Regions from separate parts of the Streptomyces sp. BK022 genome, predicted to be linked through region 2. Evidence: riboswitches for the same ligand, from Rfam matches in the RefSeq annotation. Region 2 holds a riboswitch; each other region holds the start of a gene.
The links. A riboswitch is a leader RNA that binds a small molecule or an ion and turns the genes downstream of it on or off. The one in region 2 is predicted to bind cyclic di-AMP.

Region 1 (3,510 bases), on a different contig from region 2:
CCATGAGCGGCCGGCGGGGACGAGCAGCGGTACCCATCCCCGCCTGGGCAGGGCGCACCCCGACACGGAGTACAAAGGAGTGCCCGCCCGTAGTACCCAGCGTCCGCAGATCCGAAAGTCCGGAGAGCACGTCGATGCCCTACCCCCATGTCCTGCTGTCCGCCGCCGTCTCGCTCGACGGGTACCTGGACGACACCGGCCCCGAGCGGCTGCTGCTCTCCAGCCCCGCCGACTTCGACCGGGTGGACGAGGTGCGGGCCTCGGTGGACGCGATCCTCGTCGGCGCCGGGACCATCCGCGCCGACAACCCCCGGCTCCTGGTCAACTCGCCCGAGCGGCGCGCCGCGCGGGTGGCCGAGGGGCGGGCGGAGTACCCGCTGAAGGTGACCGTCTCCGGGTCCGGCGATCTCGACCCGGCCGCCAACTTCTGGCACACCGGCGGCGAGAAGCTCCTCTACACCACCGACGCGGGGGCGAAGCGGGCCACGGCCCTCCTCGGGGACACCGCCGACGTGGTCCCGCTCGGCGCCGGCCTCGACTGGCGGGCGCTGCTCACGCACCTGCACGACGTGCGCGGGGTGCGCCGGCTGATGGTGGAGGGCGGCGGCACCGTGCACACCCAGCTCCTCCGGCAGGGCCTCGCCGACGAACTCCAGCTCGTCCTCGCCCCGCTCTTCGTCGGTGACCCGGCCGCCCCCCGCCTCTTCGGCCCCGGCGCCTACCAGGGCGGCCGGCTGCGGCTGACCGACACCCGCCGCATCGAGGACGTGGTCCTCATGCGGTACGAGCCCACCGCCCCCGGCACCGGCCCGCTGGAGACCGCCGCCGACCGGCACTGGCTGCGTACCGCCTGTGAGCTGGCCGCGCTCTGCCCGCCCTCGGACACGGCCTTCAGCGTGGGCGCGGTGATCGTCGCGGCGGACGGCACCGAGCTGGCGCGCGGCCACTCCCGCGAGGGCGGCGACCCGGTGGTCCACGCCGAGGAGGCCGCGCTCGCCAAGCTGGACCGGGACGACCCGCGCCTGCCCGGCGCCACCGTCTACAGCAGCCTGGAGCCCTGCGCCCACCGAGCCTCCCGGCCCGTCCCGTGCGCCGGGCTCATCCTCGAAGCGGGGGTGCGCCGCGTGGTCACCGCCTGGCGCGAGCCGGACACCTTCGTCGCCGCGGCCGACGGCGCGGGCGTGCTGGCGGCCGGGGGCGTGGAGGTGGTCACGGTGCCCGGGTACGCCGCTCTCGCGCAGCGACCGAACGCTCACCTTCCGCACTGAGGCCCACGTCACGGCGGCGTGTGTGCGCCGGACCCCGCGGATGACGTATGCTTGAGACACAACGACGCGGGGTGGAGCAGCTCGGTAGCTCGCTGGGCTCATAACCCAGAGGTCGCAGGTTCAAATCCTGTCCCCGCTACTGAAGACTCAGGGCCGGAATCCAGTAAATGGATTCCGGCCCTGAGTGTTTTCCGGGGCTGCTGGTGTTTTTGAGTCACCAGCAAAACTCCTGTGACTCCTGAAGCGCAGTCAACTCGCCCTGTTCGTGGCGTTCCTGACCGTTTCACCCCCCGCCAGAACGTCAAACGATCAAGCTGAACGGGCTTGGAATCCAGTGTGCGTGTCTATTAACGTTCGATAACGCAGCGCGGTCGTTACCGCCGTCAGCAGAGACGGCGCCGTGCGCACACGCCGAATCCCGCGAGGGAACCGGGGACCCACCACTTTGGGGTGAATCGCGCCCGATCCGCTGTGCACCGCCCTCGGAGCACGCCGGGTTTACGCGCGTAGGAGACCTTCCTGCTCCGAACCCGTCAGCTAACCCGGTAGGCGGAGGAGGGAAAGGAGTGCGCCCGCGTGGCGTCCAACCGGCCTGCCCCACAAGCCCCGTTCGCGCCAAACGCGAGTGAGCCCTTTGCCTACGGCGCCCCCCGTGCCGAGGACGGCGCGTGGGAGGAGTGGAACCCCACCGAGGAGTCCCTGCCCGCGGTACGCGGCCGCCACCGGGTGGCCAAGCAGCGCGGCGGCGGACTCGCCCGCAGCTCCACCGTGCTCGGCGTCGGTGTCATCGCGGCCGTCGGCGCGGGTGGCATGGCGAGCGCCAACACCGGCAAGCCGCCCGTGTCCCTCGCGCTGCCCGACCTGCCCTCGGTGGACTCCCTGATCGACGGGCACCACCACACGGAGACGCCCGCCGCCTCCCTCGCCGGCGTCGCCACCGCCACGGCCACCGCCGCCAGTGACGACTCCACCGCCGACGCGGGCGAGGCGCTGCGCAGCCGGATCATGGCCCAGGCCGAGCGGCAGCAGAGCAAGGCCGACAGCCGGGCCACCGCGGCCGCCGTCGCCAAGGCCGACCAGCAGGCCGCCGAGGCCGCCGCCAAGGCCGCGAAGGAAGCCTCCGTGAAGGCCGCCGCGGCAAAGGAGAAGGCGGAGGCCGACGCCGAGAAGAAGGCCGAGGCGGCCCGGCTCGCCGCGCTGGCCAAGCAGTACACGCTGCCGACCTCCTCGTACACGATCACCTCGACCTTCGGGCAGGCCGGCTCGATGTGGTCCTCCGGGTACCACACCGGTCTGGACTTCGCCGCGCCCACCGGCACGCTGATCAAGGCGATCCACAGCGGCACGATCACCGAGGCCGGCTGGGCCGGGGCGTACGGCTACCGCACGATCCTCACCCTGGACGACGGCACCGAGCTGTGGTTCTGCCACCAGTCCTCGATCAGCGTCAGCGCCGGGCAGAAGGTGTCCACCGGCGAGGTCATCGGCCGCGTCGGCGCCACCGGCAACGTCACCGGGCCGCACCTCCACCTGGAGGTCCACCCCGGCGGACAGCCCACCGGAATCGACCCCGGCGCGTGGCTGCGGGGCAAGGGGCTCACTCCCTGAGGACTCCCGCCGGGGCTTGACCGGGTCCTTGCCCCGGAATCGGAATGGACGGGTCCGAGTGATCGTTGAGAAGAGACATGACTGCTTCTCTGCGCAAGCTCGGCTCCTCCTCCCTCGAGGTCTTCCCGCTCGCCCTCGGCGGCAACGTCTTCGGCTGGACCGCCGACCGGGACACGTCCTTCGCCGTCCTCGACGCGTATCGCGCGGCGGGCGGCAACTTCATCGACACCGCGGACTCCTACTCGGCCTGGGTCGAGGGCAACCAGGGCGGCGAGTCCGAGACGATCATCGGTGAGTGGGCGCGGGCCCGCGGGGTCCGCGACGAGGTCGTCATCGCCACGAAGGTCAGTCAGCATCCCGAGTACAAGGGGCTGAAGGCCGCCAACATCAAGGCGGCCGCTGACGCTTCCCTGCGGCGTCTCGGTACCGATCACATCGATCTCTACTACACCCACTTCGATCAGCCCGAGGTGCCCGTCGAGGAGATCATCGGGGCGCTGGACGAGCTGGTGCGGGCGGGGAAGGTGCGGTACATCGGCGCCTCCAACATCAGCGCGGAGCGGCTGAAGGAGTCGCTGGAGTTCTCCGAGCGGGCGGGGCTGGCCCGGTACGTCGCGCTCCAGCCGCACTACAA
Region 2 (3,510 bases):
CGGGCCGAGGGCGAGCTGATCGACCGTTACCTGGAGGCCGCGGACCTGCTGGGCCGGATCAACCCGGCCCGGCACGGGGACACGTACCGGGCGCTGAGGGCGGCGCAGGCGCTGGTGCGCACGGCGGCCGCGCTCCGCGACGCGCTCGCGCTGATGCACCGTCGGGGCGAACGGGAGCTCTGCGGGGGCACGCTGGCACAGGCGCTGCGGGTGCTGGACGGCGAACGCCGGACCGCGCGCGTCGCGCTCCCGCCGGATGCCGCCGGCTGACCCGGACACCGCGGTCGGCCGTACGGGGCCCGGCGTGTCGTCCGCCGAGCCGAAACGGGCCGAACGTGCTACCGCCGACCGGTGTATCTCCGGGCCCGTTTCCGGGCCCGCCGAGTTGCGCGCCACGCGCCCGGCGGGCCACCGCACGGCGGTCGAAGCCCAGGTCCGAGGCTGTGGAGGGGAGTTGACGGCGACTCGGACACACCCCTGTCCACCCGAACGGGTGAGTGGTGAGTAACACCACAAACCCCCGGTTCCATTGGGATTTTCGGACAGGAGTGGGCCAAGATCCCTGACTGACGACAAGACCCCGCCACAACGGCGGGGCGCATCCGGGCGGACGCCGAGTCCTGCCGCCACCCGGATGACCGGTCGACAGAAGTGCATCGGCAGGAGTGGAGGACCCGAGCAAGCCGGGTCGCCGGGACGGATGTCCGCGAGCAGCGGACGATCGTGCCGAGCAACCCTTGGGGTGAAGCCGTGGTGACACGGCCGGGCAACTTCGCCAGCCCGAATCCGACAGGTCATCCTTCACAGGCGGCTGACGAAGGGTTGCGCATGACTGCGCTCAATCGTGTCCCGTCGCTGATGGCTCGGGCCGGCACCGCCTCGGCCCTCACCCTGGCCGCCGTGGGCGGCTCCATCATGGTGCCGGGGCTGGCCACCGACGCCTCCGCCGCGACCACCGCGTCGAAGGCACTGAAGGTCGCGGCGTCCAAGAAGGGCGCCCCCTACCGCTACGGAGCCACCGGGCCGGGCCGGTTCGACTGCTCGGGTCTGACGCTGTACTCGTTCAAGAAGGCCGGCAAGAAGCTGCCGCGCACGGCCGCGCAGCAGTACAACAAGACGCACCACATCTCCTCGGGCCACCGCAAGGCCGGTGACCTGGTCTTCTTCCACTCGGGGTCGAGCGTCTACCACGTCGGCATCTACGCCGGTAAGGGCAAGATCTGGCACGCGCCGAAGACCGGGGACGTGGTGCGGCTCCAGAAGATCTGGACCAAGAGCGTCTGGTACGGCCGGGTCAACTAGCGAGGACGGCCGGGAGCGGTCTCCGCGGGCGCGTCCACGCCCCCGAGGCCGTTCCCGGGGTCAGCGGGCCGGAGAGGGCTCCGGACGGGCCGTGGCGGGCCGTGGCTGGCTCGGCACGCACCAGGGCAGCTCGACGAAGACCGTCTTGCCGCCCTCGCGGGTGGGGCGGACGCGCAGCTTTCCGCCGCACTCGACGGTGAGACACCGGATGATGGCCATGCCGCGCCCGTTGTCCTGGGCGACGGCGGCCGGGAGTCTCTTCGGCAGCCTCGGATGGCTGTCCGTCACGCCGATGAGCAGCAGCTCGTCGCGGGCCAGTACGACGTCCACGGTGAAGGTGGGCGACTGGCCCAGGGTGTGCTGGACGGCGTTGGTGGCCAGCTCGGAGACGATGAGGCGCACGGTGTCGGTGACCTCGTCGTCCGCGGGGAGCCCCCAGCTCGCCAGGGTCCCCACCACGTAGGACCTGGCCGCGCGGACCGAGGCGGGATCGCTCGGCAGAGTGACGGATGCTTCCAGATGGTCTGCCATGGCGAAGTAGTCCCTTTCCCACGGGCGGCCCGCCGACCTCCCCCGCGCCGCGCGGCGACGCGGGGGCGGAGAGTTCGGGCCCGGTCCCGCTCTGGTGCCTGCACGCCAGCCTGCCATTACGGAAGCGGTCCGGTGGACCAACCCCCCAGATACGCGGACATCTGTCGCTCAACGGGGTGAACTCTGCGACGCGAGACCGTATTTGACGGGGTTTTTCCCGCCCTCACCAGGGCCGAACGGCGGTGATGACCCTTACGGCCCGTTCGATGTCGGCCTCCGACAGGTCCGCGCGGGCGGTCAGCCGCAGCCGGGAGACGCCGTCCGGGACGGACGGCGGGCGGAAGCAGCCGACCGACAGGCCCTCGGTGCGGCAGTCGGCGGCCCAGCGCACGGCGGCGTCGGGGGACGGCGCCCGTACGGAGACCACGGCCGCGTCCGGGCGTACCGCCGCGAGGCCCTCGGCGGTGAGCCGGGCGTGCAGTTCGGCGGCGACCGCGCGGACGCGCGCCGGGCGCTCCGGTTCGCGCCGGAGCAGGCGCAGCGCGGCGAGCGCGGCTCCGGCGGCCGCGGGGGCGAGGCCGGTGTCGAAGATGAACGTCCGCGCGGTGTTGACCAGATGGCCGATCACCCGCGCCGGCCCCAGCACCACCCCGCCCTGGCTGCCCAGCGACTTGGACAGCGTGGCCGTGGCCACCACGTCGGCCGCACCCGCGAGCCCGGCCGCGTGGGCCGAGCCCCGGCCGCCCTCCCCCAAGACGCCGAGGCCGTGGGCGTCGTCCAGGACCAGTCCGGCGCCGTGTTCCCGGCAGACGTCGGCCAGCGGGCCGAGGGGGGCGGCGTCCCCGTCGACGGAGAACACGGTGTCGCAGAGGGCGATCGCCTCCCCCTGATGGGTCGCCAGGGCCTTGGCCACGGCCTCCGGGTCGGAGTGCGCGACGACCTGGGTGGTGGCGCGCGCGAGGCGGCAGCCGTCGATGAGGGAGGCGTGGTTGCCCGCGTCGGAGACGATCAGTGAGCCGTGCGGGCCGAGCGCGGTCACGGCGGCCAGGTTCGCCGCGTAGCCGGAGGACAGCACGAGGGCCGCCTCGAAGCCGCAGAACTCGGCGAGTTCGGTCTCCAGGCGGGCGTGCAGCTCGGTGGTGCCGGTGACCAGCCGGGAGCCGGTGGCCCCGCCGCCCCAGGTCCGGGCCGCCGCGGCGGCGCCCTCGACGACCTCGCCGTGGCGGGCCAGGCCCAGGTAGTCGTTGCTCGCCAGGTCCAGCAGCGGCGAGTCGGCGGGGCGGGGGCGCAGGGTCCGCAGGAGTCCGGCGCGGCGGCGCGCCTCGGCCTGCTCGTCGATCCAGCCGAACGCCATGGCTCCTCCGGGGGCTTGCTCTGGTGGGCGCTTTTGTAGACAACAGACAGACACTAGCGGCGCGGAGAGCCGCCCATGATGTGGCAATACCCACACGGTGAACCTCGGTCGTTGTGCGAAGTCTCCTTGGCCCCGAGCGGTCGGGTAGGACAGGATCAGGCCTCATGGACCTGCTGAACACGCTGGTGGACAAGGGACTGCGGCGCGAGACGCCGACGCGCGAGGAAGCGCTCGCCGTGCTCGCCACCTCCGACGACGACCTGCTCGATGTGGTGACCGCGGCCGGCAAGGTGCGGCGGCACTGGTTCGGCCGCAGGGTGAAA
Region 3 (3,510 bases), 110 kb from region 2:
GAAGACCGACGCCAAGAGGCCCGACGCCAAGAGGACCGACTCGACGACGGCGAAGACGCCGTCACCGGCCCCTGCGAAGAAGCGCACACTCCCCTCTCCCAGCCCGATCGGGGCTGCCCCGGAGATGCCGGCCGGCGGGGCCCGGCCGAAGCGCGAAAACCCTGTTCAGGAGGTTGTGCACAACGTTCTGAGCCCCGTCGAGTCGCTTCTCAGGTAGTCGTTGTCAAGAACTGCCTGCGAAACGCTTGACAGAACGCGTAATCCGGAAGCAGTATGTCGGCATGCCTCGTGCTGCTTCCGGTGCGGGGTCGTCGAGAGATTGAGGGAGTCATGGGCGAGCGCGTCAGAAAGTTCTGCGACCGCAAGGTGAAGCGGGGCAGGAAGGCCGAGGTCTGTGGCCAGGACGTGCCCAACGACGAGTCCACGGTCTTCCAGATCGGTACCACCCGGTACGAGGCGGACCTGTGCCAGGAGCACCAGGACGAGATGCTGGAGGCCATGGAGCCCTACACGTCCATCGCCCACACGGCCCGCAAGCGCGTCGGTACACAGGTGCGCAAGGCCATCCAGGGTAAGGGCGGCCAGGCATTCACAGCTCAGGACGTCCGCCAGTGGCTGCGCGAGGAGCGCGGCTACGACGTGCCGGACACCGGCCGGCTGACCAAGGCCTGGATCGAGGAGTTCGAGGCGGCCCACCAGTAGCTTTCATCCGCCTCAGCGAGGGTCGGAGGACCACAGGTCCCCCGGCCCTTTTTCGCGCCCGAGAACAGTGTCCTACCCCCCGCCTCGCGCGAGGAGAGGGGGCAGTGGCCTGCGATTACAAACACGTAATCGTGATCGTGTAGAAAAGACTCATGCAGATGAGCGAGCGACAGCCGGCCCAGGGGAACCACCTCCCCTCCGCCAGCCTGCCCATGCTCGTCCTCCCGGTCCACGAGGCATTCTGCCTGGGCCGCGGCGCGTTCCCCGCCCGCTAGGGCAGCTCCTGGTACCTCACCGCCAGTTGCAGCGTAAGACCCAGCGGGGAACCCTTCCCAACGTTGTCCAGTTAGTTGCTCGATGTGCTTGACAAGCCATAGTGCTGATACGGTAAGTTGTACAACGTTCTTCAAAGGTGTTCTACGGAACGTCTTCTTCTGGATGTAGCGCAGCCCGGTAGCGCGCCTGCTTTGGATGCAGGGGGTCGCAGGTTCGAATCCTGCCATCCAGACTCAAGGCCCTTTGGCAGAGGAAGTTAATGCGCCCGCCTGAAAAGCGGGAGATCTTGGTGCGATTCCAAGGGGGGCCACTTTGTCCAGACGCCGAGCCCTGTTCCTGGACAAAAACTGCAATCAACCCTGAACAGGGGCGGGAGACCGAAACGCATTACTGGGGCGAATCCGCAGAACCTGTGTGGTAGGGAGCAGCACTTATCCCGAGTCCGTCACCTAATCTCGTAGGCGTACGGAGTGCAATCATGAATAAGAGGATCGCTGGACTCGTTCTCGCGGGCGCACTGGCCCTTTCCCCTCTCGCGGCTTCGGTAGCGGACGCGGAATCCAGTTACGTGACCGTGAAGAGCGGACAGACCCTGAGCGGGATCGCATCGGCCCACAGGACGACGTATCAGCACCTCGCGTCCATCAATCACATATCCAACCCCAGTCGTATCTACCCCGGCGAGAGGATCTACCTGACCGCCGGCTCAGCGCCCGCGCCGGCCAAGCCCAAGCCCAAGCCCACCAGCTCGACCTCGTCGGGCACGCGAATCGTCAACCAGGCCGCCAAGTACATCGGCACCCCGTACGTATGGGGCGGCTCCTCGACCAAGGGAATGGACTGCTCGGGCCTGACGTACGCCACGTTCAAGGCTCTGGGGAAGTCCCTCCCGCGGGTCGCGTCCAGCCAGTACCACGCCAGCAAGAAGGTCAGCTCGCCCCAGAAGGGTGACCTGGTCTTCGTCCACGACGGATCCGGCAGCGTCTACCACGTCGCCATCTACGTGAATTCCACGACGTGGCTGGAGTCGGAGCACCCGGGTGCGGGTGTCAACTACTACCACCCGTGGTCGAAGTCCGTTTACTACGGACGGATCGCGGTGTAGTAGGGTCCATTGCAGGAAAGGCCGGAGGGAATTTCGAGGTTCCTCCGGCCCCCGCCCGAGTAGACGAATGGCACAGTCAACCGCCTCAAAAGCGGTGCCGGAAGGCGTGTGGGTTCGAGTCCCACCTTGGGTACGCAGGGAAGGCCGACGGACGAGGCTTAGGCCGGTAAATTCCGGGTGGGTGGCGAGCGGTCGAGACTTCCCCGTTCCTCCATAGCTCAATTGGCAGAGCAGACGGCTGTTAACCGTCAGGTTCCTGGTTCGAGTCCAGGTGGGGGAGCAACACCTTGGGATGGGTGTAGTTAAAGGGCTGAGCCCCGGTGAACCGAATGGTCGCCGGGGCTTAGTCGTCTCCGATGCCGGTCACGACGAACGTGAGCAGACCACACACGGTCGTTACCCCCAGCAGGGCCGGCCAGTGGGCGGACAGTAGCCCCAGGCCGGCCGTGATACCCCACGCCACGTGCTTGACCGTCCAGACAGTGACCTGCTCCGGCGCCTCGTCGTCGGCCGGGGAGGGAGCCGGCCCGCCGCGGCGGTGGGCACTCAGGTGCCGCTGCTTGTCGACGGCCGCGTCCACCTCGGTGTCGGACATGCCCCAGTCGTTGCAGCGGTCGCAGTACCAGATCACAGCGCACCCCCATTCTTCATTACGCGTTTCAAAGCACTTCAGGATAGGCCTCGGCCTGCTCTGACCTGCTAACTTGCACTCTGGCCACCACCGGAGGAGCGCTCACTGCTAGAGTGAAACCCGTTCACTCCTGGAGTGAACGTTGACATGAAAGACGTAATGGATATAGCGTAAGCGGACGCCGGGTCGACAGGCCCGGAACCACCAACCCCCTGCGAGAGGAACCCCCTTGAGCGCCCTTACCGAGCACGTCGAGATCGACTGGGTCCGCGACATCCTCATGGACCCCGAGGTCGGTCACCAGGCCGCCGCGGACGACCTCATCTTCAACGGGATCGACACCTCCGAGACGGCTGTACGGCGCTGGCGCAAGGCCAACGGCTACAAGAAGGCCATCCTGGTCGAGCCGGGCAAGGAGCCGAAGCGGCTTAATACCCTGCCCGAGGAGGGCACGGCCGAGGCAGTGGCCGAGAACGAGGCGCTGAGGGAACGCGTGGACGCCCTCACGGCCGACAACCGGCGCCTGTTCCAGAACTACAGCAAGGCGAAGGCCCGCGGCGACGAATACATCCAGGCCGTCTACCAGGCCGCCCGGGACGCCGCCCAGTTCGTAGGACAGACCCCCGTGGCCCCGCCGAAGGCCGACCGCCGCACCAAGGCCGCCGAGGTCGCCCTGTGGCACCTCACCGACTGGCAGGGCGGCAAGAAGACCCTCACCTACGACCGCACCATCATGCGCACCCGCGTGATGCGGTACGTGGAGAAGGCCCACGAGATCACCGACATCCAGCGCGCC
Region 4 (3,510 bases), on a different contig from region 2:
GCCATCTCGACGGCGTCCAGGGTCTCGGTCAGCGAGCCGATCTGGTTGACCTTGACCAGCAGGGCGTTGGCGACGCCCTCCTCGATGCCGCGGGCGAGGCGCTCGGGGTTGGTGACGAACAGGTCGTCGCCGACGATCTGCACCTTGTCGCCGATGCGGTCGGTGAGGACCTTCCAGCCCGCCCAGTCGTCCTCGAACAGCGGGTCCTCGATGGAGACGAGCGGGTAGGCCGCGACGAGCTCCTCGTAGTACTCCGTCATCTCGGCGGCGGAGCGCTCCTTGCCCTCGAAGAGGTACTTGCCGTCCTTGTAGAACTCGGACGCGGCGACGTCGAGGGCGAGGGCGATCTGCTCGCCGGGGGCGTAGCCGGCCTCCTTGATGGCCTCGAGGATGAGGTCGAGGGCCTCACGGTTGGAGCCGAGGTTCGGCGCGAAGCCGCCCTCGTCGCCGAGACCGGTGGCGAGGCCCTTGCTCTTCAGGACCTTCTTGAGGGTGTGGTAGACCTCGGTGCCCCAGCGCAGGGCCTCGGAGAAGGACTCCGCGCCGATCGGGGCGATCATGAACTCCTGGATGTCCACGTTGGAGTCGGCGTGCGAGCCGCCGTTCAGGATGTTCATCATCGGCACCGGGAGCAGGTGCGCGTTGGGGCCGCCCAGGTAGCGGAAGAGCGGCAGGTCGCTGGCCTCGGAGGCGGCGTGCGCCACGGCGAGGGAGACGCCGAGGATGGCGTTGGCGCCGAGCGAGCCCTTGTTGTCGGTGGCGTCCAGGTCGAACATGGCCTGGTCGATCAGGCGCTGCTCGGTGGCGTCGTAGCCGACCAGCTCCGGGCCGATCTGCTCGATGACGGCGAGGACGGCCTTCTCGACACCCTTGCCCTGGTAGCGGTTCGGGTCACCGTCGCGCAGCTCGATGGCCTCGAAGGCACCGGTGGAGGCGCCGGACGGGACGGCGGCACGACCCGTGCTGCCGTCGTCGAGGCCGACCTCGACCTCGACCGTGGGGTTGCCTCGGGAGTCCAGGATTTCCCGGGCTACGACGACGTCGATGGACGGCACGAGCATCTCCTTCATGGATGTGACGCGATGAGTGCGGGGCGTGCGCCGGATGGCATGCCTTGCCTCTAGAGCCTAACCGTCCTGGGGCCGTCGGCCGTCGACCGACCGCCTCGTGGACGGGGTGGGACAGGGAGACGGTACCCATTGTTCCCGTCCGGAACAAAGGGTTCTGGGCAAAGCTTCCGGACGCGCGGGCCGGTGCGCCGGGCGGGCCGGCCGCACCACGCGCACCGCCCCGGCGCGCGGGGGGAACGCGCACCGGGGCGGGGGGTCCATCAGGGGACCGGAAGCTCGGGGGCCGGACGGTTCGGGGGCCGGGCCGCCGAGCGGGTCGCGGTTACTTCAGGTGGAGCATCTGGCCGGGGAAGATGAAGTCGGCCTTCTCGACGATGTCCTTGTTCAGGTCGAACAGCTTCTTCCAGCCGCCCTCGACCTTGTGCTTGGCGGCGATGGAGCTGAGCGTGTCGCCCTTGACCACCTTGTACTCGCCGTCGCCCTTCTTGACCTTGCCACCGGTCGGCGTGGTGACGGTCTTGCTCGCGTCCGGACGCTCGGTGGAGCGGGAGGCGGCCTGGTCGTCGGCGGCGCGGCCGGAGGTGTCGGCCGCGGCCTTGTCCTCCGTCTTGGTGTCCGTGGACGGAGCCGGGCTCGCCGGGGCGGCGGAACCGCTGTACGGCGTGCTGGACAGACCCGTGCCGCAGACCGGCCAGGCGCCCTTGCCCTGGGCGGAGAGCACCTTCTCGGCGACGGTGATCTGCTGTTCCTTGCTCGCCTTGTCGGCGGTGGCGGCGTACTGCGTGCCGCCGTACGCGGCCCAGGTGGAGGCGGAGAACTGGAGCCCGCCGTAGTAACCGTTGCCGGTGTTGATGGACCAGTTGCCGCCCGACTCGCACTGGGCGACGGCGTCCCACTCGGAACCGGTGGCGGCGGAGGCGCTGCCCGACGCCATCACCGGGCCCGCGACGGCCGCGCCGGCGACACCGGCGAGCGCGAGGACACGGACGGTCTTGGACGGGCGACGGCGCTTGCCCTTGCTGGAAAGCAGCATGGATCGATCCCCTCACCGACGCCTGCGAGGTGAGCTGTCGGGTTCGGGCCGGTTGAGTTGCCCGGCCACCCCTCCCCGGTACTTCTGGAAGGCGTGGCTCCACCCCAAGCCCGTCCCGGTGTCGGACACCGGTTCGGGCACCTACCTTGGGTCCCCCGCTCCTGCCTACGGCGCTTTACGCGACGGTTGTCCCCGACGGCCGCTGGCAGGATTCGGCGTTGCGGCCACGGGGGCTCGTGGTGACGAGCGGTCCCGACCGTAGACATGCCGCGCGGCGAAATTCAAAGACGATCAGGTCTTCTGAGAGTCATCCCACACTTTCGCCAAATAGGACATATAAGAAGATAGCGGGGCGTCAAATGCCGCTATTCGGAGTCCTATTCGCCCGGCACCCGCAGGGTCCGGCCCGGGTCGACATGGTTCGGGTCGGCGCCGATGGCCTGCTTGTTCGCGGCGTAGAGGGCCTCCCAGCCGCCGTCCACACCAAGGGAGTCGGCGATGGAGCCGAGGGTGTCCCCGTCGCGGACGGTGTAGGTGCCCGCAGAGGCGGTGGCGTGGCGGCCCGTGCCGGCTGTGTGCTGACCTTCCGTCACGTTCTCGTCGGCGCTGCCGCCGCGGTGACGGCCGCCGCCGAGGTCGCCGGTGTCGACGAGGCTCCAGGAGCCGCCGTCCTCCCACGACTCGTCGTCCTCCGCCGCGGGGGCGCCGGAGGCCGAACCGCCGTCCTTGTACCCGTGACCGGCGGCCGGGGGCGTGGACGCGTCGGAGCGGGCGGCTCCGGTGTCCTTCCCGGCGTCGCCGGCGGTGTCCTTCTCGCCGGCGCCCGAGGACGGCTTGCCGGTCTCCTTGGCGGAGGAGTCGGACGAGCCGGACGACGGGGAGGAATCACCCAGTCCGGGCGAGTCGGAAGCATCGGACGAAGCGTCCGCCTCCGGGGTCTCGCTCGACTTGCCGGCGTCCTTGCCCGGGGCGCCCTGACCGGCGGACGGGGTCTCGCTCACACCCGTGTCGACGTCCACCGAGCCGGAGTTGGAGGTCAGCCCGGAGACCAGGGCGCAGGTGGCCCAGTGGGTGGTGCCCTGGTCGGCCAGGATCTTCTCGGCCACCGAGATCTGCTGCGAGCGGCTGGCCTGGTCGGCGCTGGCCGCGTACTGCGTGCCGCCGTACTTGTCCCAGTCGTCCTGGGATATCTGGAGGCCGCCGTAATAGCCGTTGCCGGTGTCGGCGCTCCAGGAGCCACCGCTCTCGCACTCGGCGACCCTGTCCCAGGTGGTGCCGTCGGCCGCGTTGGCGCTCGCCGCCCCGAGGAGCGGGATGGCGATGGCGGACGTGGTCACGCCGGCCGCGACGAGGAGCGCCGGAGCCTGGCGGGGGCGACGGTGCCTACCGTTCCCGGAGAGCATGCGG

Region 1: another riboswitch for cyclic di-AMP. It lies ahead of EV284_RS23795 (M23 family metallopeptidase); the one in region 2 lies ahead of EV284_RS16950 (C40 family peptidase).
Region 3: another riboswitch for cyclic di-AMP. It lies ahead of EV284_RS17590 (LysM peptidoglycan-binding domain-containing C40 family peptidase); the one in region 2 lies ahead of EV284_RS16950 (C40 family peptidase).
Region 4: another riboswitch for cyclic di-AMP. It lies ahead of EV284_RS26945 (transglycosylase family protein); the one in region 2 lies ahead of EV284_RS16950 (C40 family peptidase).

The regions. Positions count from the first base shown of each region.
Region 1 is NZ_SHKU01000006.1:17,027-20,536, reverse strand. Features, by position in the region: gene EV284_RS23805 (dihydrofolate reductase family protein) at 135-1,268, shown strand; tRNA gene EV284_RS23800 (tRNA-Met) at 1,334-1,407, shown strand; cyclic di-AMP (ydaO/yuaA leader) riboswitch at 1,668-1,835, shown strand; gene EV284_RS23795 (M23 family metallopeptidase) at 1,845-2,876, shown strand; gene EV284_RS23790 (aldo/keto reductase) at 2,954-3,510, shown strand, end outside.
Region 2 is NZ_SHKU01000004.1:102,005-105,514, reverse strand. Features, by position in the region: gene EV284_RS16955 (hypothetical protein) at 1-270, shown strand, start outside; cyclic di-AMP (ydaO/yuaA leader) riboswitch at 612-825, shown strand; gene EV284_RS16950 (C40 family peptidase) at 829-1,302, shown strand; gene EV284_RS16945 (ATP-binding protein) at 1,363-1,833, opposite strand; gene EV284_RS16940 (8-amino-7-oxononanoate synthase) at 2,057-3,187, opposite strand; gene bioB (biotin synthase BioB) at 3,352-3,510, shown strand, end outside.
Region 3 is NZ_SHKU01000004.1:207,271-210,780, forward strand. Features, by position in the region: gene EV284_RS17570 (hypothetical protein) at 1-217, shown strand, start outside; gene EV284_RS17575 (histone-like nucleoid-structuring protein Lsr2) at 331-702, shown strand; tRNA gene EV284_RS17580 (tRNA-Pro) at 1,137-1,210, shown strand; tRNA gene EV284_RS17585 (tRNA-Phe) at 1,216-1,288, shown strand; cyclic di-AMP (ydaO/yuaA leader) riboswitch at 1,319-1,456, shown strand; gene EV284_RS17590 (LysM peptidoglycan-binding domain-containing C40 family peptidase) at 1,547-2,083, shown strand; tRNA gene EV284_RS17595 (tRNA-Leu) at 2,137-2,216, shown strand; tRNA gene EV284_RS17600 (tRNA-Asn) at 2,291-2,363, shown strand; gene EV284_RS17605 (hypothetical protein) at 2,427-2,714, opposite strand; gene EV284_RS17610 (hypothetical protein) at 2,944-3,510, shown strand, end outside.
Region 4 is NZ_SHKU01000007.1:84,302-87,811, forward strand. Features, by position in the region: gene eno (phosphopyruvate hydratase) at 1-1,061, opposite strand, end outside; gene EV284_RS26945 (transglycosylase family protein) at 1,393-2,103, opposite strand; cyclic di-AMP (ydaO/yuaA leader) riboswitch at 2,108-2,286, opposite strand; gene EV284_RS26950 (transglycosylase family protein) at 2,481-3,506, opposite strand.